DNA from 4 places in the Streptomyces sp. NPDC047917 genome. Region 4 is predicted to be linked to each of the others. Evidence: riboswitches for the same ligand, from Rfam matches in the RefSeq annotation. Region 4 holds a riboswitch; each other region holds the start of a gene.
The links. Region 4 has a riboswitch for cobalamin ahead of ACGF8B_RS32600 (hypothetical protein). Riboswitches for the same ligand answer to the same signal wherever they lie in the genome.

Region 1 (6,913 bases), on a different contig from region 4:
GCCGCGGTTGGCCGGGCTGGTCGGGACCGGTCCGGGGACGGGACAGTTGACAGTGAGGGCCCAGCACTGGCCGGAGGCGGTGGAGGCGACGTCGTAGAGGGCTTGGTGGTCGAGGCCGAGGCTCTCGGCGAGGACGAATGCCTCGCTGACGCCGATCATCGAGATCGCGAGGATCATGTTGTTGCAGATCTTCGCGGCCTGCCCGGCGCCGGGTCCGCCGCAGTGCACGGCCTTCTTGCCCATCGCGCCGAGCAGCGGCTCGGCGGCGGCGAACTCCGTCTCTCCCCCTCCCGCCATGAAAGTGAGCGTGGCCGCCTCGGCGCCGACCACGCCGCCGGACACCGGTGCGTCGAGGGCGCGGTGACCAGCCGCGACGACGGCCTCATGGGCGGAACGGGCGTCAGCCACGTCGATGGTGGAGCAGTCGATGAACAGGGTCCCCGGCCGGGACGCGGTCAGGAACCCCTGCTCGGCGTAGAGGGCGAGGACGTGGCGGCCGGCGGGCAACATGGTGATGACCACGTCGGCTTCCGCGGCGGCCTCGGCAGCGGAAGCCGCGGGCTCGACTCCGGCCGCTGCCGCGCCGGCCAGCAGGTCGGGGACGAGGTCGAAGCCGAGGACGCGGTGTCCGGCCTTCACGAGGTTGGCTGCCATCGGGCCGCCCATGTGGCCGAGCCCGATGAATGCGACGGTGCTGCTCACCAGACGACCTCCTGGGACGAAGCGGCCGCGACGAGCCGGAGCTCGTTCGCGTCGAGCGGGGCGAAGTACCGGTCCACTCCCGCCGGGGTGACGGCCTCCAGCGTGGCCGGGGACCAGTGCGGGGTGCGGTCCTTGTCGATGACCTGGGCGCGGATGCCCTCGACCAGGTCGGGTGAGGACAGGGCCACGCACGAGACGCGGTACTCCTGTTCCAGTACGCGTTCCAGCGGTCCGAGGTGGCGGGCCCGACGCAGCGCCGCCAGGGTGACCTTCACCGCGGTCGGGGACTTGGACAGCAGAGTGTCCGCCGCGTCCTGCGCCGCGGGCACGCCCGAGGCGAGGAGCCGCGCGACGATTTCCTCGGCGGTGTCGGCGGCGTAGCAGTGGTCGATCCACTCCCGGGCGGCAGGGAGTTCCCCGGCGGGAGGCTCTGCCACGTGCCGCTCCAGGACGGCGTGTACGGAGTCCACGGCCAGCTCCCGGGCCAGCGCGGGCAGCGCCGACGCCGGTACGAAGTGGTCGGCGAGCCCGCTCAGCAGCGCGTCGGCGGCGCCGGCAGGCACACCGGTCAGCGCCAGGTGGGTGCCGAGTTCGCCGGGGGCCAGGGCGAGCAGGTACGTCCCGCCGACGTCGGGGACGAAACCGATCCCGGTTTCGGGCATGGCCACGCGTGAGCGCTCGGTGACGATGCGGACGCTGCCGTGGGCCGAGACGCCGACCCCGCCGCCCATCACGATGCCGTCCATGAGGGCGACATACGGCTTGGGATAGCGGGCGATCAAGGCATTCAGCCGGTACTCGTCGCGCCAGAAGTCCGCCGAGGCGGTGCCGCCGGTGCGGGCGTCCTCGTGGATCACGCGGATGTCGCCACCCGCGCACAGGCCGCGTTCGCCGGCGCCCTCGATGACGACCAGCTCGACCGAGGGGTCGTCGGCCCAGGTCGTGAGGGCCTCTTCGATGCGGAGCACCATGGGGTGGCTGAGGGCATTGAGCGCCTCGGGGCGGTTGAGGGTCATGTATGCGGCGCGGCCCTCGGTACGCAGGAGGACGTGGTCGGGGCCGGTCCGGGCGTCGTTGGTCATCGCAGGTTCTCCGTGAGTCCGCGCGCGACGATGACGCGCATGACCTCGTTGGTGCCTTCCAGGATCTGGTGGACCCGCAGGTCGCGGACGATCTTCTCGATGCCGTACTCGCTGAGGTAGCCGTAGCCGCCGTGCAGTTGAAGGGCGGCGTCGGCCACGGCGTATCCGGTGTCGGTGGCGAACCGCTTGGCCATCGCGCACAGGCGCGGGGCCAGCGGATCGCCCGTGTCGAGAGCCTCGGCGGCCTGCCGGACCAGTGCCCGGGCGGCGGCCATCTCGGTGGCCATGTCGGCGAGCCGGAACTGGAGCGCCTGGGCGTCCAGCAGCCGGGTGCCGAAGGCCTCACGCGTGGCGAGGTACGACAGGCTGCGGTCGAGGGCGCTCTGCGCCCCTCCGAGGGAGCAGGCGGCGATGCCGAGCCGGCCGCCGTTGAGGCCGTTCATGGCGATCCGGAACCCGTCGCCCTCGGCGCCGAGACGTCGGTCGGCGGGAACGCGGACGCCGTCGAGGATCACCTGGCGGGTCGGCTGGGCGTTCCAGCCCATCTTCTGTTCGTTCGGACCGAAGGATACCCCGGGGTCTTCGCGTTCCACCACGAACGCGGAGATTCCGGCCGGTCCGGGCTCACCCGTCCTGGCCATGACCACGTAGACGCCCGCGGCTCCGGCGCCGGAGATGAACTGCTTGACACCGGTCAACACGTAGTGGTCGCCCTGCCGCTCCGCGCGGGTGCGGAGGGCGGCCGCGTCGGATCCGGCTCCCGGCTCGGTGAGGCAGTAGCTGCCCAGGACGGTGGCCGAGCACAGGCCGGGGAGCTGGCGTTCGCGCTGGGCGTCGTCGCCGTAGCGGTCGATCATCCAGGCGACCATGTTGTGGATGGACAGGTATGCGGCGATGGAGGGGCAGCCGGTGGCGAGGGTCTCGAAGACGAGGACGCCGTCGCTGCGGGACAGGCCGGAACCGCCGTGCTCCTCGCGGACGTAGACCCCGCCGAGGCCCAGCGAGGCCGCCCGGCGGATCACGTCGACGGGGAAGTGTTTGGTCTGGTCCCAGACGACCGCGTGGGGAGCCAGCTGCTCCTGAGCGAAGTCGAGGGTTACCTCGGCCAGGGCGAGCTGGTCCTCGGTGAGGGTGATGGTCACGACGCTCACCCCATCGTCGGGATGGTGAAGCTCGCGCCTTCCTTGACCCCGGAGGGCCAGCGCGAGGTGACGGTCTTCGTACGGGTGTAGAAGCGGATCGAGTCGGGACCGTGCTGGTTCAGGTCGCCGAAGCCGGACCGCTTCCAGCCGCCGAAGGTGTGGTAGGCGACGGGCACCGGGATGGGGACGTTGATGCCGACCATGCCGGCGCCCACCCGGCGGGTGAATTCGCGGGCGGTGTCCCCGTCCCGGGTGAAGATCGCCACACCGTTCCCGTACGGGTGCTCGCTCGGCAGACGCAGTGCCTCTTCGAAGTCGGCGGCGCGGACGACGGACAGGACCGGGCCGAAGATCTCCTCGCGGTAGATGCGCATCTGCGGGGAGACGCGGTCGAAGAGGGAGGCTCCGGCGAAGAACCCGTTCTCGTGGCCTTCGAGGGTGAATCCGCGTCCGTCGACGACGAGTTCGGCTCGCTCGCTCGCGCCGATGTCGACGTACCGACGGACCCGGTCGAGCGCGTCCCGGCTGATCAGGGGTCCGAAGTCGGCCTCGGGGTCGTCGGAGCGGCCGATCTTCAGCGTTGCGATGCGCTCCGTGAGGGCGGCGACCAGACGGTCGGCCGTCTCCTCCCCCACGGGTACGGCGACGGCGATGGCCATGCAGCGCTCGCCCGCCGAGCCGTAGCCGGCGCCGATGAGTGCGTCGACGGCCTGGTCGATGTCCGCGTCCGGCATCACGATCATGTGGTTCTTGGCGCCGCCGAAACACTGGGCGCGCTTGCCGTGCGCGGCGGCGGTCGCGTAGATGTGCGCGGCGATCGGTGTCGAACCGACGAAGCCCAGCGCCTGGACGCGCGGGTCTTCGAGGAGGGTGTCGACGGACTCCTTGCCGCCGTTGACGACGTTGAGGACGCCCGGCGGCAGCCCGGCCTCCAGGAACAGCTCCGCGAGGCGCAGCGGTACGGACGGGTCGCGCTCGGACGGCTTGAGGATGAACGCGTTCCCGCAGGCGAGAGCGGGTGCGGCCTGCCAGAGCGGGATCATCGCGGGGAAGTTGAAGGGGGTGATGCCGGCGACGACGCCGAGCGGGCTGCGCAGCGAGTGCACGTCGATGCCGGTGCCCGCGTTGTCGGTGAACTCCCCCTTGAGCAGGTGCGGAATTCCGGCGGCGAACTCGACCACCTCCAGGCCGCGTTGCAGGTCGCCGTGGGCGTCGGCGACGGTCTTGCCGTGCTCGGCGGACAGCAGCCGGGCCAGGCTCTCGCGCTCGCCCTCGACGAGCTGGAGGAAACGCAGCAGTACGCGGGCACGCCGCTGCGGGTTCCACTGGCCCCAATCCGCCTGCGCTTCCTCGGCGTTGGCGATTGCGGCTTCGGTGTCGGCCCGGCCGGCCAGCGGCACACGCGCCTGGACGGTGCCGGTGTTCGGGTCGTACACGTCGGCGAAGAGCCCGGACATGCCGGTGGTGTGCTTTCCGCCGATGAAATGGGTGAGTTCACGGACCATGGGTGCCTGCTCTCGTCAGGTTGGATCCGGGGATGGCACGGCGGACCGGCGGACGGCACCCGGATGAGGGGTGCACCGCTGCGGAGAGCCGTGAGAACTACGAGCGCGCGGAAGTGGTGTGTGCGCGATCCGCCGGATCACCAGGGTCGTGGGTACAAACCGGTGCCATGCGTGTCTGCTCCATCCTCGTGGACAACACGGAACAATCCGCGGCCGGTATCCTGACTCCCGGATCCCCGCGCGCCGCCCGCCTTCCCGACAGCCCTCGTCAGTGGCGTGTGGATGGCAGCACACTCCCCGGTCACAGTGGCGGGACCGTGCCGGTTTCTCACCGGCTTCCCTGCACCGCGGACCTTGTGCCACGAACATATAGTTGGACGTCCTAGTAAGTCCAGAGCCTCCGACTGCGCGTCTACAGTCGGTGCATGCGCATCGTCTCCCTGCTCCCGGCGGCCACGGACATCGTGGCGGACCTCGGACTCGCCTCCGACCTGGTCGGACGCACCCACGAATGCGACTGGCCGCCCTCCGCGGTCGCCTCCGTGCCCGTTGTCACCCGCACCGAATTCGCCGCGGACCAACTCAGCAGCCGGGAGATCTCCGAGGCGGTCGGCGGGGCCGACCACTCCGGCTCCTCGCTCTACACACTGGACACGGAGGCCCTGGCCGAACTCGCGCCGGACGTCCTGCTCACCCAGGACCTGTGCGACGTCTGCGCGGTGTCCTACGAGCGCGTCTCCCGAGCGGTGCGCGTCATGGAGACCGGGCCCCGGGTGCTGAGCCTGGAACCCAAGACCCTCGGCGATGTCCTGGACTGCCTGGTCACCGTCGGGGATCTGCTCGGAGTGCGGGAGCGGGCCGAGCAACGGCGCACCGAACTCCACGACCGACTCGACGAAGTCCGTCGGCTCACCGGGGGCCGGACCCGGCCGCGGGTCGTCGCCATCGAATGGCTGGACCCGCTGTGGCCTGCGGGCCACTGGGTCCCGGAGCAGATCGCCGCGGCGGGTGGAGAAGCCCTGCTGGCCGAGCCCGGTGAGCACACCGAGCCGATGACTTGGGGGTCGGTACGCGCCGCACGCCCGGACGTGGTCCTCGTCCTGCCGTGCGGTTTCCCGCCCGAACGGACCCTGGCGGAGCTCGACCTGCTCACCGGACTGCCGGGCTGGGAGGAGTTGCCCGCCGTGCGGGCCGGGGAGGTATGGGTACTGGACGGTCCCGCGTACTTCAACCGGCCGGGCCCGCGCGTGGTCCGCGGGGCTGAGGTGCTCGCCCACGTCCTGCACGGCGTACGGGCAGGGGATCCGGTGACCGGGGCGGAAGCCCGGCAGCTGACCGGACGTGAACTCACGCCCGGTCGGGGGCCACGGGGTAGGGAATGAAGGTGCTGCTGTTCTCGTCGACAGCCAGGGGACGTCCCAGGGGCGGGACGGCACGCTGAGGGCAGTCGAGGCGTTCGCAGAGCCTGCAGCCCATGCCGATGGGGGTGGCCGCCGCCGCGTTGTCGAGGTCGAGGCCATCGGAGTACACGAGCCGCGAAGCGTGCCGGATCTCGCAGCCGAGGCCGATCGCGAAGGTCTTGCCGGGCTCGCCCCAGCCGCCGCGGTGGCGGGTCACGGCGCGCGCGGTCCACAGGTACCGCTGCCCGTCGGGCATGGCGGCGACCTGGACGTGGATGCGGCCGGGCGCGGCAAAGGCTTCGTAGATGTTCCAGAGCGGGCAGGTGCCGCCCGCGCGGGAGAAGTGGAATCCGGTGGCGGACTGCCGCTTGGACATGTTCCCGGCCCGGTCGACCCGTACGAAGGAGAAGGGCACCCCGCGCAGTCTCGGGCGTTGCAGGGTGCTGAGGCGGTGGCAGACGGTCTCGTAGCCGAGGCCGAAGTGGTCGGTGAGCCGCTCGATGTCGTAACGGAACTCCTCGGCCGCCGCGTGGAAGGTGCCGTACGGAAGGATCAGCGCGGCCGCGAAGTAGTTCGCGATGCCGATCCGGGCCAGCCGGTGCGCAGGGGAGCCGGACGGGAAGTCCTCGGCGGCCAGCCGGTCCAGCCCGGCTCCGTGTTCCAGGAGTGCGAGCTGGGTTGCCATCCGGAACACCTGCTGGCCCGGCCGCAGCCGGCCGGACAGGTGCAGGATCCGGGCCTCCGCGTCGAAGTGGTGGAGGCGGTCGGAGTCGGACGCGAGACGGATCCCGTGCTGGCCGGTGAGGCGGTCCGACAGCACCCGGACGACCTCTCCGGGGCGGAGACCGATCTCCTGGGCCAGGGCTTCGGCGGCGAGGTCGGTGTCGTGGAGGTAGTTCTGGCGACGGTAGAAGAACTCTCGGATCTCCTCGTGCGGTGAGCGCGGTGCGGCCGGGCCGCCGTCCCGCCCGTCCTCGGTGTCGGCCAGTCGCTCCGCCAGGAGCTGGCTCCGCCGGCCCAGGTCCAGCAGCACGGAGGCGACGGCCGGCATCCGCGCGGCCAGTTCGGCCAGGTCGGAGGGA
Region 2 (6,913 bases), on a different contig from region 4:
TTCGATCTTCCGCCCGGTCTGCTGGCAGGTGGCGGCGATCATCCGGACCGGCAGCAGATGCTGGTTCGTACACTGGTCTTCAGGCTCGTCGCGCACGGCGAGAGCGCCCGGCCCTCGGGAGGGGCACAGCCCGGTTGAGCCGGAGCGGTTTGCAAGGGCAATCGACGTTGTGGTGCGGAAGTCGACTGAGCCTCAGGGGGCCGCATCGGGGTGGCCCCGGCTGGAACATTTCGGGGATGCCCGGATCGACGGCGGGGCCTTGGGTCCCCAGGGCCGGACCCTGGTCGGGATTCCTCGTGCCTGGTGCGGAGGAAGGGGGCGAGCCGGTGCCGGAGCCGGTGCCGGTGCCGGTGTCTCTGGTGCCTCCGGTGTCACTGGTCGGCTTCGCCGAGTACGCGGGTGCAGTTGGTGTCGGCAGGAGCGAGCGACTCTCGCCCGCTGCGTTTTCTGCGAGCCGGAGCAGCCGGCGGGAGCGGTCGTAGCGGGACTCGACGTGCGCCGTTCTCCGCGCCGGTCCCGGCCACCGGCGAACTGATCATCACGTACGGTCTGCGGCATGACAGCAGAAGATTCGAAGGCCCCCAGACCCCGGGTGCAGCTGGTCATCGGCATCGTCCGCCGGGGCAACGAGATCCTGCTCGTGCGAGAGCGGCTCGGTACCGACGGCGCGCTGCTCTGGTCCCTCCCCGGTGGCGGGGTCGAGGACGGCGAGCTCATGCACGAAGCTCTCCGGCGCGAACTGCGGGAGGAGACCGGGCTGTTGGTGGGCGACCCGGTGCGCACCGCGTTCCTCATGCACATCGATTCCGAGCAGCATCCGTCGGCATTGGCCGTTGCCTTCGAGATCGAAGAGTGGTCCGGGGACGTTGCGCCAAAGGACGACGACATCGAACAGGCCGCCTTCTTCCCCCTGCCCGACGCACTGAAGCTGCTCGGTGAACTGGACAGCGCGACGCAGCGGGAGCCCATCGTCGGCCATCTGAGCGGGGCCGTCGCGCCGGGGACCACCTGGCTGTACCGCAACCGGGGTAAGGAGGAGACGCTCGTCGCCCGCTGGTGACGCCGGACAGTGGTGACCCGATGTAGATCACGGGGTCACCCCATGAAGATCACGAACTGCGGCTGGTGTGCCGGTCCTGATCACCGCTTCTCCCGCAGGGCAGAGGGCGGGGGCTCCGCCGGACCGGCGGCCGGACCGACGCGGCCCGCGTCGTTGCTGTCGGTCGTCGCCCCCGCGTCCGGCGTGGCCGAACGCGCGTCAGTGGAACGGGAGTCGGCCGCCATCGACAGGAAGCCGGCCCGTCCGGCCGGTTGCGCGGAGCGGCTGTACCGGCCCCGCGCCCGCCGGCGTCACTTCGGACTCGCGTACGCGCGCAGCCGCTCCTCGCGGCTTGTCAGACAACAGCTCGCACAGCGCACCTCCTCCGCGCTCGTGTAGTACAGGCAGCAGGTGTTGCGCAGATAGACCAGCCGCTCCGGTCCGTCCGGCGTTCGCCGGACCCGTGCGACCTCGCCCAGCGCCGCGAGCCCGCCGGGTGCGGCGTCCGCGAACTGCCGCCAGCGGGCGGCCAGCAGATCCACCTGGTCGCCGTACGCGCACAGTGCCGTGGCGCAGCCGTGGGCGACCCCTCCGCTCAACTGCCTGGCCCCGGCGCGGGTGCGATGACGCAGCGCGTCGGCGATCGGCAGCAGATGGCCGTCGAGCAGGGTGCGGTGCAGCAGCCGTACGGAGTCCTCCCCGGCCCGGGGCACCAGCAGCCGGGACCTGCGCACGCGGACTCCGCCGATCCCGTGCGTGGCGGGGCGCACCAGGACATTGCCCGACCGCATGTCCGGTACCTCGTCGTGCAGCGCCCAGTGGAGCACGGCGGCGGCAGTGACCCGGCCCGCGTACACCGCCATCAGGGTCAGGGCGGTCGCATGGCCGCTGCGGTGGCCGCTGCTCGTGCGTTCGCGCTCCAGCAGCGTGGCCAGCTCCTCGCTCGCCGGATCGGCCAGTCGGCCGGCCGCCAGCCACTGCCCTGCTTCGCTCGCGGGGGGTTCGCCCTCGGTGACCTGCCAGCGTGGTCCGTGCGGCAACGGTGTCCAGACGGGGGAGGCGTCGTCGCTCATGACAGCGGGAGGTAGACGACGTTGGGGGAGCCGGTGACCGGATGGACGCCGATCCGGGACCGTATCCCGTAGACCTCGGCCAGCAGTTCTTCCGTCAGTACCGCGTGCGGGGAACCGGACGCCACCAGTCGTCCGGCGCTGAGGACGAAAAGCCGGTCGCAGTAGGAGGCAGCCAGATTGAGGTCGTGCAGCACCAGCAGATTGGTGGTGCCCAGGGTCCGCACCAGGCCGAGGACCTCCAGCTGGTAGCGGACGTCCAGATGGTTCGTGGGTTCGTCGAGCGCCAGCAGCCCCGGTTCCTGGACCAGGGCGCGGGCGATCAGGGCCCGTTGCCGTTCCCCGCCGGACAGCTCCTCGAACCGCCGGCCGGCCAGGGGCGCCGCGCCGACACGCTGGAGCGCCCGGTCGATGCGTCGGGCGTCTTCGGCGTCGTCCTGCTCCCAGAACCGTTTGTGCGGGCTTCGGCCCATCGCCACGATCTGACGTACGGTCAGGCCGAAGGTGCCGGGGCTGTCCTGAGGAACGACGGCGACGCGGCGGGCCCGTTCCTTCGTACTGAGCGCCGCGGCGTCCGCTCCGTCCAGCAGGACCCGACCCGCCGCGGGGCGCAGGGCACCGTACACACAGCGCAGGAAGGTGGTCTTGCCGCTGCCGTTCGGCCCGACCAGGCCGACCGTCTCGCCGGGGGAGGCGTCCAGGGTGACCGCGTCGAGCAGGGTACGGCCGGCCACCTCGTAGCTGATCCCGTCGGCGGCGAGCGCCGTCGGGGGCGGTGCCGGGCTCATCCGGTGATCCCTTCGGTACGGCTGGAGCGGCGCAGCAGCCAGAGGAAGAACGGGCCGCCCACCAGGGCGGTGACCACCCCGGCCGGAATCTCTTCCGGGGCTGCCACGGTCCGCGCCAGCAGATCGGCCAGCAGCAGGAAGACCGCCCCGCCCAGCGCCGTCACCGGCAGCAGCCTGCGGTGGGACGCGCCGACGATCAGCCGGGCGGCGTGCGGAACCATCAGGCCGACGAAGCCGATCGCCCCGCTGTAGGCGACCAGCACGCCGATGATCAGCGACACCAGCACGAAGACCCCGCCCCGGAAACGGCCGGGGTCCAGACCGAGGCTGCGGGCCCCTTCCTCCCCGGTCAGCAGCAGATCCAGCGGACGGGCCAGGCTGATCAGGAGTACGGCACCGACGCCCAGTACCACCGCGGGCAGCGCCAGTTGGTCCCAGCGGGCGCCGCCCAGGCCGCCCAGGGTCCAGAACAGGATCGCCCGCACATGCTCGGCCCGCGAGGACAGCACCAGGATCAGGCTGGTGAACGCGGACAGCACGTACTGGATCGCCACCCCGGCCAGAATCAGCCGGCCCGTCGTCATGGTGCCGCCGCGCCGGGCCATCGCGTAGACGGCGACCAGCGCGGCCATGGACCCGGCGAACGCTGCGACGGGCAGCGCCACGTCGGTGGCCACCCCGGCGCCGACCCCCAGCACGATCACCATGGCGGCGCCCGCCGATGCCCCGGACGAGGCGCCCAGCAGGAACGGATCGGCCAGCGGGTTGCGCACCAGCGCCTGGAGCACCGCGCCCGACAGGGCCAGCCCGGCGCCGACGACGGCCCCGAGCAGCACCCTGGGCAGCCGTACCTCCCACACGATCGTGGGGAACGCGCCGGAGCGTTCACCGCCCAGGAGCGTACGCAACACCTCTCCCGGCGGAATCCGTACCGGGCCGAGCACCAGTCCGGCCACCACCGCCGCGAGCAGCAGCACCACGAGGGCGCCGGTCACGACGGGGGCCGAGCGGAGGACGGACTGGGGGCCGGGGCTGGCGGGCCCCGCGCTCACAGTGTGCCGGGGTGCAGCTGCCCGGCCAGGTCCTGTACGGCGTCGGCGACCCGGACACCGAGCACGGCCGAGGACAGCGGGAGTACCGCGAACTTCTTGTTCTTGATCGCCGGCACGTCCGCGAGTGCCGGGTCGTTCAGCAGCCGCTTCTTCTTGGCCTCGACCGTGGTGCCTCCGTAGTCGTAGATCACGACCACTTCGGGCTTGCGCTTGATGACCTGCTCCCAGGACACGTCGCCGAAGGTGGCGTCGAGGTCCGCGAAGACGTTCCGTCCCCCGGCGAGCCGGACGATCTCGTTGCCGATGCCCTTGCCGCCCGCCGTGAAAGCGGAACTTTCGCCGGAGTCGTACACGAACACCGAGGGATGTGCGGAGCCCTTGAGCTCCGTCCCGACCGTCGTGATCTTCCGTCGTTCGTCGGCGATCAGCTTCCTGCCGCGCTCCGGTACGCCGAAGACCCTGGCCACCTGGGTGATCTCGGTGGCGAGCTGATCGACGCCGACCCTGCCCCTGGTGCAGTTCTCGATGTTCAGCCGGGTGTTGATGCCGTCCTTCTGGAGCCCCGCCCGGTCCTGGCCCTTCGCCTTGTCGAAGGCGCTGGCGTACCCGCCGTAGACGAAGTCGGGGTTGGCGCCGAGGAGTACCTCCTTGGAGGGGTACTCCTTCGCGAGCACCTTGGTGCCGTCGTACGCGGACCGGTACTCCGGCAGGATGCTGTCGTCCAGGTAGGCGGTCCCGGCCAGCCGGTCCTGGAGCCCGAGGGCCAGCATGATCTCGGTGACGTGCTGGTTCATGGTGACGACCCGCTTCGGCGGGGCGTCGAAGGTCGTCCTCGTACCGCAATTGGTGACGGTGTAGGGGAAACCGTCGGCGGCCGGTGCGGCCTCTGCCCTGCTCTCGCCACCGGTTCCGCAGCCGGTGAGCGGCAGTAGAAGCAGGGGTATGAGCGCGAGGGGTACACGGCGTATCGGGGGCATGGCCGAGCCTTTCCGGGGGATGTCCTCGTCCCCTGGTTGTACGAGAAGGCGGCGCGGTCAGTATCTGGCTTCCGGGCTGTGTGCAGCCCGGTCACAGTGGCGGGACCGTACCGGATTCACACCGGTTTCCTGACGCGCGTCGCCTGAGATTTCAAAGGCCATTCTGTCAGACCGCGAATTGCGCGGATCATGCCCCTTGCGGTGGCCGCCCCGGGCGGCCCCGGACGCCGACGTCCGCGACGACGACCGGCCCTGCGGGCAGGTTTCGCCCGGACCAGGAGGGTCGCCCGCCCCGCCATCGGCTCTGCGGGTACCGGTCAGCTCTCGACCTCGGTTCTGTCACCGCCCCAGAGGGTGTGGAAGGTGCCGTCGCGGTCGACGCGGTGGTAGGTGTGCGCGCCGAAGTAGTCGCGCTGGCCCTGGGTGAGGGCGGCGGGAAGGCGTCCGGCGCGCAGGGAGTCGTAGTAGGCGAGGGCGGCGGCGAAGGCGGGGGTGGGGACGCCCTGGGTCGCGGCGGTGGCGATCACGGTGCGCCAGTCGTCCTGTGCGGCGGCGATCTCTCCGGCGAAGCTCTTGTCGGACAGGAGGCTCGCCATCCGGGGCTGGGCCTCGTAGGCGCTGGTGATCCTGTCGAGGAACGCGGCCCGGATGATGCATCCGCCGCGCCAGATCGAGGCGACTCTGCCGAGATCGATGTCCCAGTCGTATTGCTCGCTGCCCGCCGCGATCTCGTGGAAGCCCTGGGTGTAGGCGACGATCTTCGAGGCATACAGTGCCTGCTCGACCTGGTCGGCGAATGCCGCCGCCTCGTCCTCACCGAGCTTGCGGGCGGTCGGTCCGGCGAGGTGGCGTGAGGCGTCACGGAGGGCGGCGTGGCCGGAGACGGAGCGGGCGAACACGGCCTCGGCGATGGAGGAGACAGGAACGCCCAGGTCGAGGGCGACCTGCACGGTCCAACGGCCGGTGCCCTTCTGCTCCGCCCGGTCGAGCACGACATCCACGAAGGGCTTTCCGGTCGCCGCGTCGACATGGGAGAGCACCTCTGCCGTGATCTCGATGAGGTACGAGTCCAGGCGCCCGGTGTTCCATACGCGGAAGATGTCCGCGATCTGCGCGGGGGAGTATCCGGCCACGTCGCGAAGCAACTGGTAGGCCTCGCCGATGAGCTGCATGTCCGCGTACTCGATGCCGTTGTGCGTCATCTTCACGAAGTGCCCGGCGCCGTCCGGACCGATGTGCGTGACGCACGGCGCGCCGTCCTTGGCCTTCGCGGAGATCTTCTCCAGCATCGGTCCGAGCGAGTCGTAGGACTCCTTGCTGCCGCCCGGCATGATGCTCGGTCCGTCGAGCGCGCCTTCCTCGCCGCCGGAGATGCCGGTGCCGACGAAGTGGATGCCCCGCTCGCGCAGTTGCTTCTCCCGTCGGCGGGTGTCCTCGAAGTGGGCGTTGCCGCCGTCGATGATGACATCGCCCTCTTCCAGGAGAGGGGCGAACTCCTGGATCACCGCATCGGTGGGATCGCCCGCCTTCACCATGATGACGAGCCTGCGTGGACGCTCCAGCGCCGCGACGAACTCCTGCGGGGTGTGCGCGGGGACGAAGACGCCCTCGTCGCCGAACTCCTCGATCAGCGCGTCCGTCTTCGCGGCCGTCCGGTTGTGCACCGCGACCGTGAATCCGTTGCGGGCGAAGTTGCGCGCGAGGTTGCGGCCCATGACCGCGAGACCTGTGACGCCGATCTGTGCAGTGCCGCTCGTCTGTGCAGTGCCGCTCATCTGTGTGCTCTGCAATCTGTTTCGGGGATGCCCGGATCTTCGGCAATGCCGGGATCTTCAGTATGCGTACGGGGTGCGGCAACGGCCTGTTCGGCATCGCCCGGATGGAGTCACCTGTGTATTCTAGGAAAATGCCTAGGGTGCCTAGGCGAGGTTCGATGGAGGTGGCGAATGGTTCGCGCGGGTCTCACGACCGAACGCGTGGTGGCGGC
Region 3 (6,913 bases), 120 kb from region 4:
ACACCGGCCGGCCGGACTGGATCACGGTGAAGACCGGCCTGTTCGGCATGAAGGAGAGTTTCGTTCCCCTTGCCGGCGCCCGCCGTGTGGGATCCGATCTGCACATCTCGCATCCGAAGGAACGGGTCAAGGACGCCCCCCGGGTGGACGCCGACGCGCATCTGTCCGTGGCGGAGGAGGAAGAGCTCTACAAGCACTACGGCCTCGCCAGGAACACCACCGCGAAGCTGGGCGACCGACCGGGCACGGCGAACACGACGACGTCCGGGACGGGCACCACGGCCATGGGTGCCGCGGGAGCCGCCGGGGCCATGGGCGCGGCCGGCACCGGACGCACGACCGGGGCCGGCAGGACGGGCATGACGGGCGCCTCCGGTGCGGGCACGGCCGGTGCCGGGACCGGCGCGGGCCAGGGCAGGCACCGCGACGCCGGGGCGGCCGCCGGCACCTCGCGTCCCCTCGTCGGCGCCGGGGCGGGCGCCGAACGGTCCGCCGCCGACCTGGGCGGCAAGGAGGAGATGATCCGTTCCGAGGAGCAACTCCTCGTCGGCACCGAGCAGTACGAGAGCGGAACGGCCCGGCTGCACAAGTACGTCGTCACCGAGAACGTCACCAGGACCGTCCCGGTGACGCACGAGGAGGTGCGGCTGATCCGCGAACCGCTCCAGCCCGGCGACAAGCCCGGGGAGCGTGCCGCCATCCGCGAACAGGACGTCGAGGTCACCCTGCACGCGGAACGCCCGACCTCCCGCAAGGAGACCGTGGCCGTCGAGCGGGTGCGGATGGAGACCAAGAAGGTGACCGAGCAGAAGGAGGTCTCCGCCGAACTCCGCAAGGAGCAGATCGACTACGCGGACGACACCGGCATCGCCGGGAAGGACATGGGCGGCAAGGACATCGGGGGCGGCCTCGGCGGAGGACGCCGCCGCTGACCCGCCGGGCCCACTCCACCTCACGCACCGCGGCGAGCCGCCGCACCCGGAAAGAACGGGCGGACCCACGCCACGCAGTGCCGGGTCCGCCCGCTCGGCGTCGCGGCCCCCGCCACGAGGAGCCGGCCGCTCCCCGGCCGGAAGCCGCGTCGCCGACAACGGGCTGCGCCGCCACCAGCCGCTACGTCCCCACCGGCCGCTAGGACCCCCCATTCGGCGCGTCCCCACCAGCCGTTACGACCCCACCGACCGCTGTGTCCCCACCGGCCGCCCCGGCAGGAACCGCACCGAGGGCCGCCCGTCCGGGCCGTCCGGCGTGACGTGGGCCGCGACCCGGTAGACGTCCGCGATCAGCTCCTCGGTGATCACTTCCGAGGGGGTGCCGGCGGCCACCACCCGCCCCTTCTTCAGCACCGCGATCCGGTCGCAGAACATCGCCGCCAGGTTGAGGTCGTGCAGGGCGATCACACCGGTCAGCGGCAGTGAGGCGATCAGCGCGAGGAGCTCCAGCTGGTGCTGGATGTCGAGGTGGTTCGTCGGCTCGTCGAGCAGCAGCTCCCGCGGCTGCTGGGCGAGCGCACGCGCGATCTGGACGCGTTGGCGCTCGCCCCCGGAGAGGGTGTGCCAGGACTGGTCGCCGCGGTCGGTGAGACCGGTCCGGGCGAGCGCTTCGCGTACCGCTTCCTCGTCCGCCCCGTCCGGCGCCGACCAGGCCCTGCGGTGCGGGATTCGGCCGAGCCGCACCACGTCCAGCACGCTGAGCTCGACCTGGGTGACGGCGTGCTGGTCGACCATTGCGACGCGCCGGGCGACGGTGCGGCGGCCGATCTCGGTGAGCCGCAGTCCGTCGAGGGTGACCACGCCGGTCTCCGGGGCCAGGACTCCCGCCAGCACCCGCAGCAGGGTCGACTTGCCGGATCCGTTCGGTCCGATCAGCCCCACGGTGGCGCCGGGCCGCGGCGCGAGGTCGATCCCGTCGAGGACGAGGCGGCCGCCCGCCGTCCGGCTGACCCGTTCGGCACGCAGTCCCGCGCCCGCCGCGTCCGTCATGAGGTCCTCCGGGTGCGGTACAGGACCAGGACGAACGCGGGCACCCCGATCAGTGCGGTGACCACGCCCACGGGCACCTCCTGCGGGTCGAGCACGGTCCTGGCGAGCGTGTCGACCCAGACCAGGAACACCGCCCCGGCCAGCGCCGTCACCGGCAGCAGCCGCCGGTGGCCGGAACCGGCGAGGGCACGGGCGGCGTGCGGCAGCACCAGACCGACGAAGCCGATGGCACCGGCCGAGCTGACCAGCGCGGCGGTCAGCAGCGCGGTCGTGCACAGCAGCACGATCCGGGTACGCGCGACATCGACGCCGAGGGTGGCGGCGGCGTCCTGGCCGAACGCGAAGGCGTCGAGCGTACGGGCGTGGCCCAGGCAGATCAGCAGGGTCACGGCGAGCACGGCGGCGCAGACCCACACATCGGTCCAGCCGACCCCGCTGAGCGAGCCGAGCAGCCAGAACAGCACCCCGCGGGTCTGCTCCGCGTCGGCGGCGGTCATCACGACGAAGGAGGTGAGCGCGGAGAACAGCTGCATGGCCGCGACACCGGAGAGCACCACCCGGTCCGTCGTGCCGCCCAGGGTGTGGCTGAGCAGCAGCACCAGGGCGAACGAGCACAGCGCCCCGATGAACGCGCCGGTCGAGATCGACAAGGCTCCCCCGCCGACACCGAGGACGACGACCACGACCGCGCCGGTGGACGCGCCGGAGGAGACGCCGAGGACGAACGGGTCGGCGAGCGGGTTGCGGAGCAGGGACTGCATGACGGTGCCGCAGACCGCGAGCCCGGCGCCGCACACCGCGGCGAGCAGGGTGCGCGGCATGCGCAGGTTCCAGATGATGCCGTCCCGGATAGGGGAGAGCCGCGACTGGCCCCCGCCGAGGTGGGCGGCCACCGCGGACCAGACGTCGCCCACCGAGATGCGGGCGGGTCCGATGGTGACGGCGACCGCGACGGAGCCGAGGAGCAGCGCGAGGCCGCAGGCCCACAGGACCCCGCCGCGCAGCCGTCGTACGCCCTTCGTGACGCCCACCGGTGCGACGACGGCCGGTGGCGCGGTCACCGTCGTGCCGCGTTCGGTCGGCGTCACCGCGCGAGCCCGAACCCGCGCAGTCCGGCGGCGACACGTTCGACGCCCTCGACCGTCCGGACGGACGGGTTCATGGCCTGGCCGCTCAACAGGACGTACCGCTTGTGCCTGACGGCGTCCATGTTCTTCGTGGCGGGGTTGGACTCCAGGAACTCGATCTTCTTCGCGGCGCTCTCGGCGGTCTGGGCCTTACGGGTCAGGTCGCCGATGACCAGGACGTCGGGGTTGCGGTCCGCGACGGTCTCCCAGCTGATCTGGGGCCATTCCTCGTGGGTGTCGTCGAAGACGTTCTTCGCGCCGAGTTCTCCGGTGATGATTCCGGGGGCTCCGCAGCAGCCCGCCAGGTAGGGGGCCTTGGAGTCGGAGAACCAGTACAGGAGGGTGGTGCCGGAGGCGTCGATGCCCTCGGTCGCCTTCTTCACCCGTTCGCGCAGTGCGGCCACGAGCGAGTCGCCGCGCTCCGGTACGCCGAACACCTTGGCCAGGTCGCGCACTTCGCCGTAGACGCTGTCCATGGTGAGCGGTGCGGTGCGGGCTCCGTCGCCGCCGCCGCTGTTGTCCTTGCCGGCGCAGTCGGCGGGCGAGACATAGGTGGGGACGCCGAGCGATTCGAACTGTTCGCGGGGTGCGACGCCGCCCTTGGCGAGTGTCGATTCGAACGAGGCGCTGACGAAGTCCGGTTCGCGGTCGAGGACCTTCTCCGAGGAGGGCCGGTTGTCCGCGATCCTGGGCACCTCGTCGTTGGCCTTCTCCAGGCCCTTCATCACCGGGTCGGTCCAGGTCGCGGTGGCGGCCATCCGGTCGGCGAGGCCGAGGGAGAGAAGGATCTCCGTGGATCCCTGGTCCACCGAGACGGCGCGGCGCGGCGCGGCGTCGACGGTGACGGTACGGCCGCAGTTCTTCAGCGTCACCGGATATCCGTCCGCGCGGCCCGGTTTCGCGGTGGTGTCACCGGCTCCGCCTCCGCAGGCGGTCAGCAGGACCAGTCCCGCGGACAGCAGGGCGACGGTGCGGACGGGGCTGGCTATGGACGGCACGGAGTCCCTCTGCGTCTCTGGGCTCATGCGCGGAGCCCGTGGTACGGAGTCCCGCGGCCCGGTGCCGGGTCGCGGATGCCAGCAGGTCTTCGGACTCGGGTTCGTCCGGACGGAGCGCCTTCCCGGGCACCCGAGGGTGCTCCCAGTGGCTGTGGCCCCGCCCGTCCCCCTCACCGCTGCGCGTCAGTTCCGGATTCGCACCGGATTCCCTGACCCCTAGGTGGAGTTTGACTGGCCCCGGCAAGCTATCACGCGCCTCTGTGCAGCTCACGGCCGGTGTGGCCGGTGGTACGCCGGGCTGTTTTCCCGTCGCACCACCTGCCTGCTGCCTGCGGAACGGCTCTCAGGGACGCTGAAGAGCGAGTACGGCGTTGTGGCCGCCGAATCCGAAGGAATGGCTGACGGCGCGCCTGATGGGCCGCCGCAGAGGTCGCTCGGTGACGCAGTCGATGTCGAACTCGGGCGCCGGGGCGTCCAGGTTGGCGATCGGTGGTACGACTCCGCGCTGGAGCGTGAGGACGGTGAGTCCGGCCTCGATCGCTCCGGCCGCTCCCATGCAGTGCCCCAGTACGCCCTTGGGCGCGGTGACGGGTGGCCGGTGCGGGTAGACCCGGGCGATCAGGGCGGCCTCGGTGGCGTCGTTGACCGGGGTCGCCGTGCCGTGCGCGTTGACGTGCTCGACGTCCTCGGCCGCCCAGCCCGCGTCGCGCAGCGCGGCCTCCACCGCCGCCTGGGCGACCACGCCCGACGGATGCGGGCTGATGGGGTGGTGGGCGTCGGTGGTGGCTCCGGTGCCGGCGAGCAGCGCCCGTGGGGCCGCGTCCCGGGCCCGGGCGTCGTCCGTCCGTTCCAGCACCATGACGGCCGCGCCCTCGCCCATGACCAGGCCGGCCCGGTCGGCCGCGAAGGGCCGGCACAGTCCGGCCAGGTCGCCGTCGCGCCGGGCTCCCGCCCCGGACCTGGCGAACGCGGCCATGGCGGCCGGGTAGACGATCGACTCGGTGGCACCGGCGATCGCGATGTCGCACTGCCCGGTGACCAGCAGGTCGCGGGCGACGGACAGTGCGGTGGCGCCGGACGAGCAGGCGGTGCACGGGGCCAGGCTGGGTCCGGTGGCCCGCAGCTGGATCGCGATCTCGGCGGCGGGCATGTTCGGGATGGTGAGCAGGATGCCCGACGGTGAGGTGGCCCCGGCGCCGAGCCGGTCGAGCACGACGGCCTGCTCGGTCAGCGAGGCGGAGCCGCCGCTGCTGGTGCCGACGACCACCGCGACCCTGCTGCCCTCCCACCCCGCCGGGTCGAGCCCGGCGTCGGTGACCGCCTCGCGGGCGGCGAGGACGGCGAGTTTCACGTACTTCCCCATGCGGAAGGACGCACGGCCGCCGATCGCGGCGTCCAGGTCGATGCCGTCGACCATGCACGCGAAGTCGATCGCGCATCCGTCGAGCCCGGCGACGGTGCGGGCCGGTGACACACCCGCGCACACGCCCCGCCAGGTGGATTCGGTGTCGTTGCCGACCGGGGTGATCATGCCCAGTCCGGTGACGGCGACGGCCGGCCTGTTCATCGGGCGTTGCTCATCGCTGCCCCGCCGCCCACCCGCGCGCCGCCGGCCGCCGTGTCCATGAACCGGCTGATGTCGGCCAGCGTGGCGTCCTTGGGGAGCTGGTCGAAGTCCCGGTCGCCGCCGGTCGTCTCCCTGATGAGGACGGCGAACTCGGCGACGGCGAGGGAGTCCATCTCCAGGCTGTCCATCGTGGAGCCCGGGTGGATCTCTGCGGCGGGCACTTTGAAGGTGTGTGTCAGAACGTCGGTGATCTTGGGGTGAATCGCACTCATCAGCTTTCTCTCCATCATTCGGTCCGGCTGTCGGGCCGGCGGTGACACCGTCCCGACGCCGAATCAACTGGGAGGAGTGCCTCCAGTTACGCCTTGTGCCGAACCGATTCGGCAGCGTGCTCCTCGCGCTCACCGCACCACCGGGCCAGGACGGACGCCGTACCCCAGAAGGCCAGCAGGACAACACGCACACCGAGAGCCCCGGCGGTCTCTCTGACCCGACGGCCCCGGACAACTGTTCCTTTCCTCGTCATGGCCGTCACCGCTCGTCCCGAACCGCGTCCCGACCCCCGCCGGTCTGCCAGAAAGCCCCCGGATCGTCGTACGCGGCCACGTAGTCGGCGCCCGCGATCGGCCAGTCCGCGAGCAGTTGCGGCGGCAGCGCGAAGGCGTCGACCAGGTCCGGCAGATGGGCGGCGACCGTGGTGATGAGCTGCTCCACCCTGGCCGGCAGGCCGTTGACCTGGTCGGCACTCAGCAGGCCCGCCGCCAGCAGGTCACCGCTGCTGCGGGCGATCCGGTCGAGCGCGAAGAGCCGTTCGAGCTCGCCGAGCCGGTCGCGGGCGGGCCCTTCGGGGAGCACGGCCACCGCCTCCGCGTATGCCTCGGCCGCCTGCCGCTGGGCGTGGGCCTCGACGCCGCGCAGGGCGGGCCCGGCCGCCGCGTTCCACCGCCCAAGCGGGTCACCGTGCGGTGCGAGGCCCATCCGCTCCCGGGCCCGGTCGAACCAGATCCGTTCCAGCTCCGTGAGCAGCCCGCCGAGAAAGCCCGGGTCGTCGAGATCGCCGGGGCCGCCGGACGAGGCCCCGGCGGCGGGTCCGGCGGCGAAGAGCATCTCCGCGGCCGCCTTGGCGTGGATGGCCAGGTTGTCCCCCTCGGCGGTGATGGCGCCTTCCACCCCGGTGACGAGTTCGCTCATGCCGTTGTGTTCCAGGAGCGCCTGGGCGCCGCAGCGTTCACGGCATTC
Region 4 (6,913 bases):
GGGCCGGGGGCGGGGCCAGGAAGCCGGCTGCCCCGGCAAGCAGGATCGCGGCGGCCGGTACCAGGGGCAGGGGCGGCCAGCTGAGCGGGTAGATGGAGGGGTTGAGTTCGGCGGCGTTGAAGCCGGCATGGGTGAAGAGCAGGAAGGCGGAGAGGACCCCGCACCCGGCTACGGCCCATTCGGCGAAGCGCCACGGATCGGGCCGGTAGGTGGTCCGCGTGATGCGGCGGCCCCCGAGGTGCAGTCCGGCGAAGCAGAGCAGGGCGCCCGCTCCCATGGCGGGAAGACCGAGCAGTGTGGGGGCGGTGGCGTCGAGGAGTCCGTACGCCCCGGCGCACAGCCCGCACATGCCCAGCAGCATGAGGGCGCCGGTGGCGCGGCGGGAGCGGGGGGTGGCGGTGCCGGCGCGCCCGTAGCCGCGGGAATCCATGGCGGAGGCCAGGCGCAGGGAGCGTTCCAGAGCGTCTTCGAGGACGGGGACGATGATGCCGCGGAGGGCGCGCAGGCCCTTGGAGCGGCCGGCCCGAAGTCTTTTGGCGCGGTGGACGCGCTGGACGCTCTGGACGAGTTGGGGGGCGACGCTGAGGGAGACGGTGACGGCGACACCGAGTTCGTAGAGGGCTCCGGGCAGGACCCGCAGGGCGCGTTTGGGGTTGGCGAGAGTGTTGGCGGCGCCGATGCAGCAGAGCATGCAGGCGAGGCGCAGCCCGTCGGTGGCGGCGGAGAGCAGCGCTTCCAGGGAGACGGGGCCGCCGAGCTGGATGCCGGCGTACCAGTCGGGGGTGGGGACGTGCGGCAGGGAGAAGAGGAAGTGGTCGCGCGGGGTGATGCCGGTGGCGAAGATCGCACGGAAGGTCACCCGGATCGCGACGACGGTCAGCGCCAGGTACAGGTAGTACTTGAATCCGCGGGCCCACGGGGCCTCGGTGCGGCGCATGGTGATGACGTGGCCGAGGACGGCGAGGACGAGGAAGAGCAGCAGCGGGTTGTTGGTGCGGCTGACGGCGGTGGCGAGGGCGAGGGCCCAGACCCACCAGGCGACGGGGTGCAGGCTGCGGGGCAGACGGCGGCCGCCCGTGTCCGGCGCCGGGCCGGACACGGGCGGCTTCACCGCTGCTGCGGGGAGGGTGGGTGCCACGCGGCTACTCCGCACGGCGGCGGCGCTTGGCCGCGTACACGGCCGCGCCACCGATCAGGAGGACGAGCGCTCCGGTGGCGACGGCGGGCAGGTACGAGCCCACGTCGTGCTCGGCATCCGCGGCGGGAGCAGCCTCCACGACCTGCGGGCCGGGGGGCGGCGCCGCTGCCGCGGGAGCACTGGCCGATGGGGTCGGGGTGACGCTCTCGGAGGGACTCGCCGACGGAGAGGGGCTCACCGGGGCCGTGGGGCTGGGCGGCGGGGTCGTCGCCGGGGCGGCCGGGGGCGGGCTCTCAGGCTTGGGCCCGGTGTTGACGTTGGGCGGGAGCGGCGCGGCGGTGCGGGTGTCCTTCGGCGCGGGACCGCCGGTGGGCTTGGTGTTCTTGGCACGGAGCTGGTCGGGGGTGACGGTGGGCTTGCCCTCGGTCCCCTCGATGTTGGTGCCGCCGAAGATCCACAGGTCGACGCTGCCGGGCCTCGGTTTGTAGAGCATGGCGCCGAGCTGGCTGTACTGCCAGGTGTTCTGGCCGGGGTCGGCGTGCCAGTAGGACCAGTAGGCGGAGGCGGGCGGGGTCAGGACGCAGTCGTCCTGCTGGGCGGTCGGGTACTGCTTTCCGCCCTGGTGGCCGCTGTAGCCGATGCGGCAGATGAAGGCGGGTCCGTCGTGCCCGGTGCCGGTGGTGGCCCAGCCGCCCTGGTTGAGGAGTTCGTAGCCGGTGGTCGGAGTTGTCCCGCAGGAACGGTAGACCGGCCCGCCCCAGTGGCTGAAGTCCACCGCGAGAACGGCCCCGGAGGAGGTGGTGCACCGGCCCATCGGCTGGGGCGCGGCCCCGGCCGGGGCCGCGGTGGCGGTGAGGGCCGCCACCGCCAGCCCCAGCGCGGCGGTTGTCCGGGCGAGGGCCCGCGCGACGCGGTTGCGGCTCATGCCCCGCTCCCCGGTGCCGGGCGGCGGCGCTTCGCTGTGCGGGTGACGCCCCAGCCGCCGAGGACCAGGACCAGGGCCGCGGCGGCGAGAGCGCCGACCTGGGCTCCGGTGGAGGCGAGCGGACCACCGGCCGACCCGGAGCCGCCTGCGGATCCCGTGCCGCCGCCGTTCTCGCCCGGGGTCACGATGACGGGCGAGCCGTTGCCGCCGGACGACGTGGCACCCGAGGTGCCCCCTGACGTGCTGGGGATCGGCTCGGGCGTGGTGCCGGTCAGGTCGCGCTTCAGGACGCCGAAGGAAATACCGGTGGCGCCTCCGACGGCCTGGGTGGAGGCGCGCAGGTCGGAGCCCGTCTGGCCGCCCTTGGCGACGTTGAAGCCCCCGTCGCTGTTCTGCTGGCTCGCCAGGAACTTCCGGGCCTTGGCGATCCGGGCGCTGTACTTGGACGCGTCCAGGGAGAGGCTCTGGACCGCGAGGGCCGCGGAGTTGACGGAGTTCCCGGAGGCTCCGGGGAAGCCGCCGTCCTTCTTCTGCTGGGTCGCGAGCCAGGACAGTGCCTTGTCGACCGCGGCCTGGGATCCGGCGTCGGGGAGGAGATCCACGGTCATGGCGGCCATGGCGGTGGAGTCCACTTCGGGGCCGCTGTGCTCGCCGATCAGGCTGGCCCACGCCCCCGAGGGGGCTTGCAGGCTCTTCAGGTAGGCGGCGGGCTCGGCCGCGGCATCCTTCTCACCGGCGCGCAGCTGGGCCATGACGCCGAGGGACTGTTTGAAGACGGACGTGGCGTAGGCGTAGTTGCCCTTGGCCGCGCATTCCTGGACGGTCGATGTCTTCGCCTGGCAGGTGATCTCGGCGAGTGCGGCGATCAGGTCCTGGCCGCCGAAGCTGCGGGGGTCGCGTCCCACGGACTCGGCGAGCACGGCAGCCTTGCCGATGGAGCCGCCGTTGGCGTATTTCGTGCCGACGAGCGTCCACTCGTGGATCCCGCGCTTCTGCCCGTCCTTGCCCCCCTTGTCCATGAAGTCGACGATGTTGCGCAGGGCGGCGTTGTCCCCGCCGGTGGCGGCGAGGGCGTAGGCGCCATCGATGGTCAGGCCGTAGTCGGCGAAGCCCGAACCGGGCTGGCTCTCGTAGAAGCGGCCCTGGACCAGCCGGGACGGGGCGGTCAGGTAGGCGACGCCCTTCTTCACGTCAGGACCTTCACCGGCCGGCGGCTTGGTCGGCGGGTCGGTCGGGGCCGGCGGGTCGGTCGGCTTCGCGCTCAGGGCGACGAGATCGCTGCCCGCCCCCGCGATCGCGGCCGTCGCCGTCGGGAACAGGCGGGATTCGGTGTCGTCCTCGGCGAAGCCGAATCCTCCCGTCGGGAGCTGGTGCTTGGAGAGCCAGGAGATGCCGGCGTCCGCGAACGCCTCGTCACCGAGGGCACGCAGCGCCTGCGCGGCCCACGCGGTGGCGGCCGGATTTCCGGTGGTCTCGTAGTACACGCCGGGCCATGCGCCGGTCGTCAGCTGGGACCGCTTGAGGTAGTTGCGGGCCTTCTGGAGCACCGCCTCATGGCCGCCCGCACGTTCCAGGGCGAGGGCGATCAGACCGGTGGCGCCGGCCTCGCTTTCGCAGCCCATGCTTCCGGGCCGGATGAGGACACTGGTGAACCCGCCGTCCTCGCACTGCAGGGCGGTCAGCCGGGCCACGGAGCCCGCCGGGGGCGTCACGCCGGCGTTGACGAGGGCGATGACGGCCATGGCCTGCGCGTCGGCCTGTCCGGTCGTGCGGAAGTCGCCCTTGGTGAAGCAGCCTTCGACGTTCTCGCCGTCGCCGATGTCGCGGGGGCAGGCGTACTTCACCAGGTCGCCGAGCAGGTCGTGGCCGCCGAACGCACGCGGATCCTTGCCCGTCGCCTCGGCGACCAGCGCGAGCCGGGCTGCCGCGGTGGCGTCCGGGATGCCGTCCTTGCCCGCCGGGTAGGCGTACGCGTCGGTCTGTGCCGGCGTGGCGAGGAAGTCCGCGGCCTTCTTGGCCACGGGGCTCTTGCGGTCGGCCGCCGCGAGGGCGAACACGGCCTCCGTGGTGAGGAAGTGGTTCGGTGTGGTGGAGCCCTCGTCGACGACGCGCTCCCCGTCCGTCAATGTCCCGGTGACCCAGCGGGTGGCTGCGGGCACGTCGACGCGCCCGGCCGGCACCTTCGGCGGGGCCGTCGGAACGGTCGGGTCGGGGGTGGTGAAGCCGCGGATGTCGTCCGGAGTGAAGGATGGCTTGCCCTTGGTGCCGGCGATGTCGGTACCGCCGTAGACCCAGGCCTCCACGTCGCCCGGCTTCGGGTTGCGGGCCATGGCGCCCTGCTGGCTGTAGGACCACTTCCGCTGGCCGGGCGAAGCCGTCCAGTACGACCAGTAGGCGGTGGCCTGCGGCGTGAGGACGCAGCTCTCCTTGTCGGGCGTGGGGTACTGCGTGCCGATGCCCTTGCCGATGCGGCAGATGAAGGCCGGACCGTCGTGGAGGGTGCCCTCCATGGTGAATCCGGCGGTCTGCAGCAGTTCGTAGCCGGTGATGGGGGTGGTGTCGCAGCCCCTCTCGACGTTGCCGCCGAAGGGGCCGAAGTCGACCGCTACGATGGCGCCGCTGGTTGCTGTGCACTGCTCGATGGGATCGGCCGAGGCGGGCGCCGTCCCGCCGACGAAGACCATGCTCGCGCCGAAGGTCAGCAGTGCCGCCGATACGAGGGACACCAGCTGCCTGCTGCCCCTGCGTTGCTCTGATTGCTCTGCGGTCCCCACCACGGCCCCTCGTGTCGGCCGGGCAGACCAGTGCGTGGCAAGAGGGCTCCCAAGGGCCAGAGGCCGCAAGAGAGCCGTTTCGAACCACGCCGTAGTCCGCGACGGCGTTTCTCGCTGTAAAAAACTTGGCTCCAGGCATTCCGACTCACCCGGGCGGTCCCGGGCCTACGGTTGCGGGTCAGTGCCGGATTTCGACCGGCTTCCCCTGGAGCTGAGTGCTTATCAGTCGGAGTGGACCACGCGGATAAAGACACCGTCAAGGTGGTCTGCGTCTTACCTGGCAGGCTCTGGCCCCGCTTGAGCGTGTCCGCTCGCAAGTGGCTGGCGGAGCTCTGATCACTCGGGTAGCGTCCTGGGCTGCCACATGGGGGAACCTGGTGCGAATCCGGGGCTGACGCGCAGCGGTGTGGGACGGCAGGGGGCCGTTTCCGAGCCCGAATGCCCGTATGGCGAAGCACATCACAAGCCGTACCACGCGTTCGGACGGCCGCCACCGCGCTCCGGGCTGTCCGCCCGCACGAGCTCCGGTCTGGTCGGCGTCCCTCATCCCAGGAGCAGGCCATGTCCCGTCCCCGTACCTCTCGCCGCCTCACGCTCACGGTGCCCGCCGCGCTCGGCGCCCTCGCGCTGACCGCGCTGCCGGCATTCGCCACTTCGTCGCCCGCGCAGATCGCCACGTCGAAGACGAATGGCGTGACGTATCTCAAGTCCCTTCAGGCCGCGGACGGTTCGTACGCCGGCTCCGGTCTGTCGAACGAGTGGGCCTTCAGCACCTTCGCGGCGACCGGCACCGCCGTCGTAGACGTCTATCCGGGCGGCGACACCACGAAGAACGCCCGTACCGTCTACCGCAACCTGCTGTCGACGGCGGGCTGGCCGCAGGCCTCCCCGGTCGTGACCGACTACGAGCGCGGCACCCTCAACGCCTACGCCGCCGGCATCGACCCGGCCCGGGTCTCCGCCTCCCGCAACCTGATCGCCAACATCTACTCCTACTGGCAGACGGCGGAGGCGGGCTACTTCGGCCCGTCCGGAAACTTCAACGGCACCGTATTCGCCGCTCTGTCGCTGGGGGGTGCAAAGACCCAGAGCGGCACCAACCGCGTCCCGCAGGCACTGACCGACTCGATGGTCACCCGCATCCGCGCCAACCAGCACGTCGACGGCGGCTGGACGTACCAGAAGGGCGAGGGCAACCCCACCGTCCTGAACTCGGCGAGCGACGTCGACATGACCGGCGCCACCATGGCCGCACTGTGCGTCTCCGGTGTCCCCAACACCGACACCGACGTCGTTCAGGCCAAGAACTTCCTCAAGAGCACGCTCGTCTCCGGCAGCGGCGCCTTCAATTCCCTCTACGGGGTCAACACCAGCTCCAACGGCTGGGGCGTCGCCGGCCTCAACGCCTGCGGCTTCAACCCGCAGACCGGCGACTTCCTCACCGGCAGTGGCAAGACGCCCATCGACTTCCTGATCGCCAACCAGTACAACCCGGCCGGTGGCTTCAAGTACAAGCCCTCCGACACCACCCCCTCCGCCTATTCCTCGATCGACGCATTGCGCGCCGTCGCGGGCGGCGGCTTCACCACCGCCCCGCCCGTTCCGGTCACCCCCGGTGCCCCGCAGTGGGTCGCCCAGTCCACCTTCACCGCCGGAACGGCCGCCAAGCTGGCCCTGACCGTCGACGACGGCGCCGGCAGCCTCAAGGTCTGCTCGGTGTCCGTCACCCCCACCGGGACGACGACCACCCTCGGTGACGTCCTGGGCGCCGCCGTCAGCGCCGCCTCCCCGGCCGGCTGCGTCACCAGCGTCACACCGTCGTCCGGTACGGGGACGATCACCGCGGTCAACGGCAAGGCCAGCAGTGGCTCCAACACCTGGAAGGTGAGCGTGGACGGCTCCTCCTTCGCGGGGGCGGCCAGGAACAAGGTCATCAACGTGGGCGACACCATCGCACTGCGGTGGGGTGCCTGATCGACCGACGCCGGTGCGGGGTGGGGGGGCCCGCCCCCCCCCCCCCCCCAACCCCCCCCGGGGGGGGGGGGGGGCCGGGGCGGGGGGGGGGGTGTGCCCCCC

Region 1: another riboswitch for cobalamin. It lies ahead of ACGF8B_RS29695 (CoA-acylating methylmalonate-semialdehyde dehydrogenase); the one in region 4 lies ahead of ACGF8B_RS32600 (hypothetical protein).
Region 2: another riboswitch for cobalamin. It lies ahead of ACGF8B_RS11570 (ABC transporter substrate-binding protein); the one in region 4 lies ahead of ACGF8B_RS32600 (hypothetical protein).
Region 3: another riboswitch for cobalamin. It lies ahead of ACGF8B_RS32005 (ABC transporter substrate-binding protein); the one in region 4 lies ahead of ACGF8B_RS32600 (hypothetical protein).

Annotation. Positions count from the first base shown of each region.
Region 1 covers NZ_JBIDCA010000013.1:6,141-13,053, reverse strand. The annotation lists gene mmsB (3-hydroxyisobutyrate dehydrogenase) at 1-702, opposite strand, end outside; gene ACGF8B_RS29705 (enoyl-CoA hydratase/isomerase family protein) at 699-1,784, opposite strand; gene ACGF8B_RS29700 (acyl-CoA dehydrogenase family protein) at 1,781-2,935, opposite strand; gene ACGF8B_RS29695 (CoA-acylating methylmalonate-semialdehyde dehydrogenase) at 2,932-4,431, opposite strand; cobalamin riboswitch at 4,625-4,810, opposite strand; gene ACGF8B_RS29690 (cobalamin-binding protein) at 4,857-5,813, shown strand; gene ACGF8B_RS29685 (short-chain fatty acyl-CoA regulator family protein) at 5,779-6,913, opposite strand, start outside.
Region 2 covers NZ_JBIDCA010000004.1:401,974-408,886, reverse strand. The annotation lists gene ACGF8B_RS11595 (hypothetical protein) at 1-138, shown strand, start outside; gene ACGF8B_RS11590 (NUDIX hydrolase) at 557-1,060, shown strand; gene ACGF8B_RS11585 ((2Fe-2S)-binding protein) at 1,351-2,112, opposite strand; gene ACGF8B_RS11580 (ABC transporter ATP-binding protein) at 2,109-2,897, opposite strand; gene ACGF8B_RS11575 (FecCD family ABC transporter permease) at 2,894-3,892, opposite strand; gene ACGF8B_RS11570 (ABC transporter substrate-binding protein) at 3,946-4,926, opposite strand; cobalamin riboswitch at 4,964-5,117, opposite strand; gene gndA (NADP-dependent phosphogluconate dehydrogenase) at 5,244-6,701, opposite strand; gene ACGF8B_RS11560 (TetR-like C-terminal domain-containing protein) at 6,873-6,913, shown strand, end outside.
Region 3 covers NZ_JBIDCA010000014.1:192,930-199,842, reverse strand. The annotation lists gene ACGF8B_RS32020 (PRC and DUF2382 domain-containing protein) at 1-932, shown strand, start outside; gene ACGF8B_RS32015 (ABC transporter ATP-binding protein) at 1,167-1,982, opposite strand; gene ACGF8B_RS32010 (FecCD family ABC transporter permease) at 1,979-3,070, opposite strand; gene ACGF8B_RS32005 (ABC transporter substrate-binding protein) at 3,067-4,134, opposite strand; cobalamin riboswitch at 4,170-4,358, opposite strand; gene ACGF8B_RS32000 (beta-ketoacyl-[acyl-carrier-protein] synthase family protein) at 4,451-5,674, opposite strand; gene ACGF8B_RS31995 (acyl carrier protein) at 5,671-5,946, opposite strand; gene ACGF8B_RS31990 (acyl-CoA dehydrogenase) at 6,206-6,913, opposite strand, start outside.
Region 4 covers NZ_JBIDCA010000014.1:316,171-323,083, forward strand. The annotation lists gene ACGF8B_RS32585 (energy-coupling factor transporter transmembrane component T) at 1-1,138, opposite strand, end outside; gene ACGF8B_RS32590 (hypothetical protein) at 1,143-2,063, opposite strand; gene ACGF8B_RS32595 (prenyltransferase/squalene oxidase repeat-containing protein) at 2,060-4,837, opposite strand; cobalamin riboswitch at 4,950-5,086, opposite strand; cobalamin riboswitch at 5,163-5,302, shown strand; gene ACGF8B_RS32600 (hypothetical protein) at 5,399-6,811, shown strand.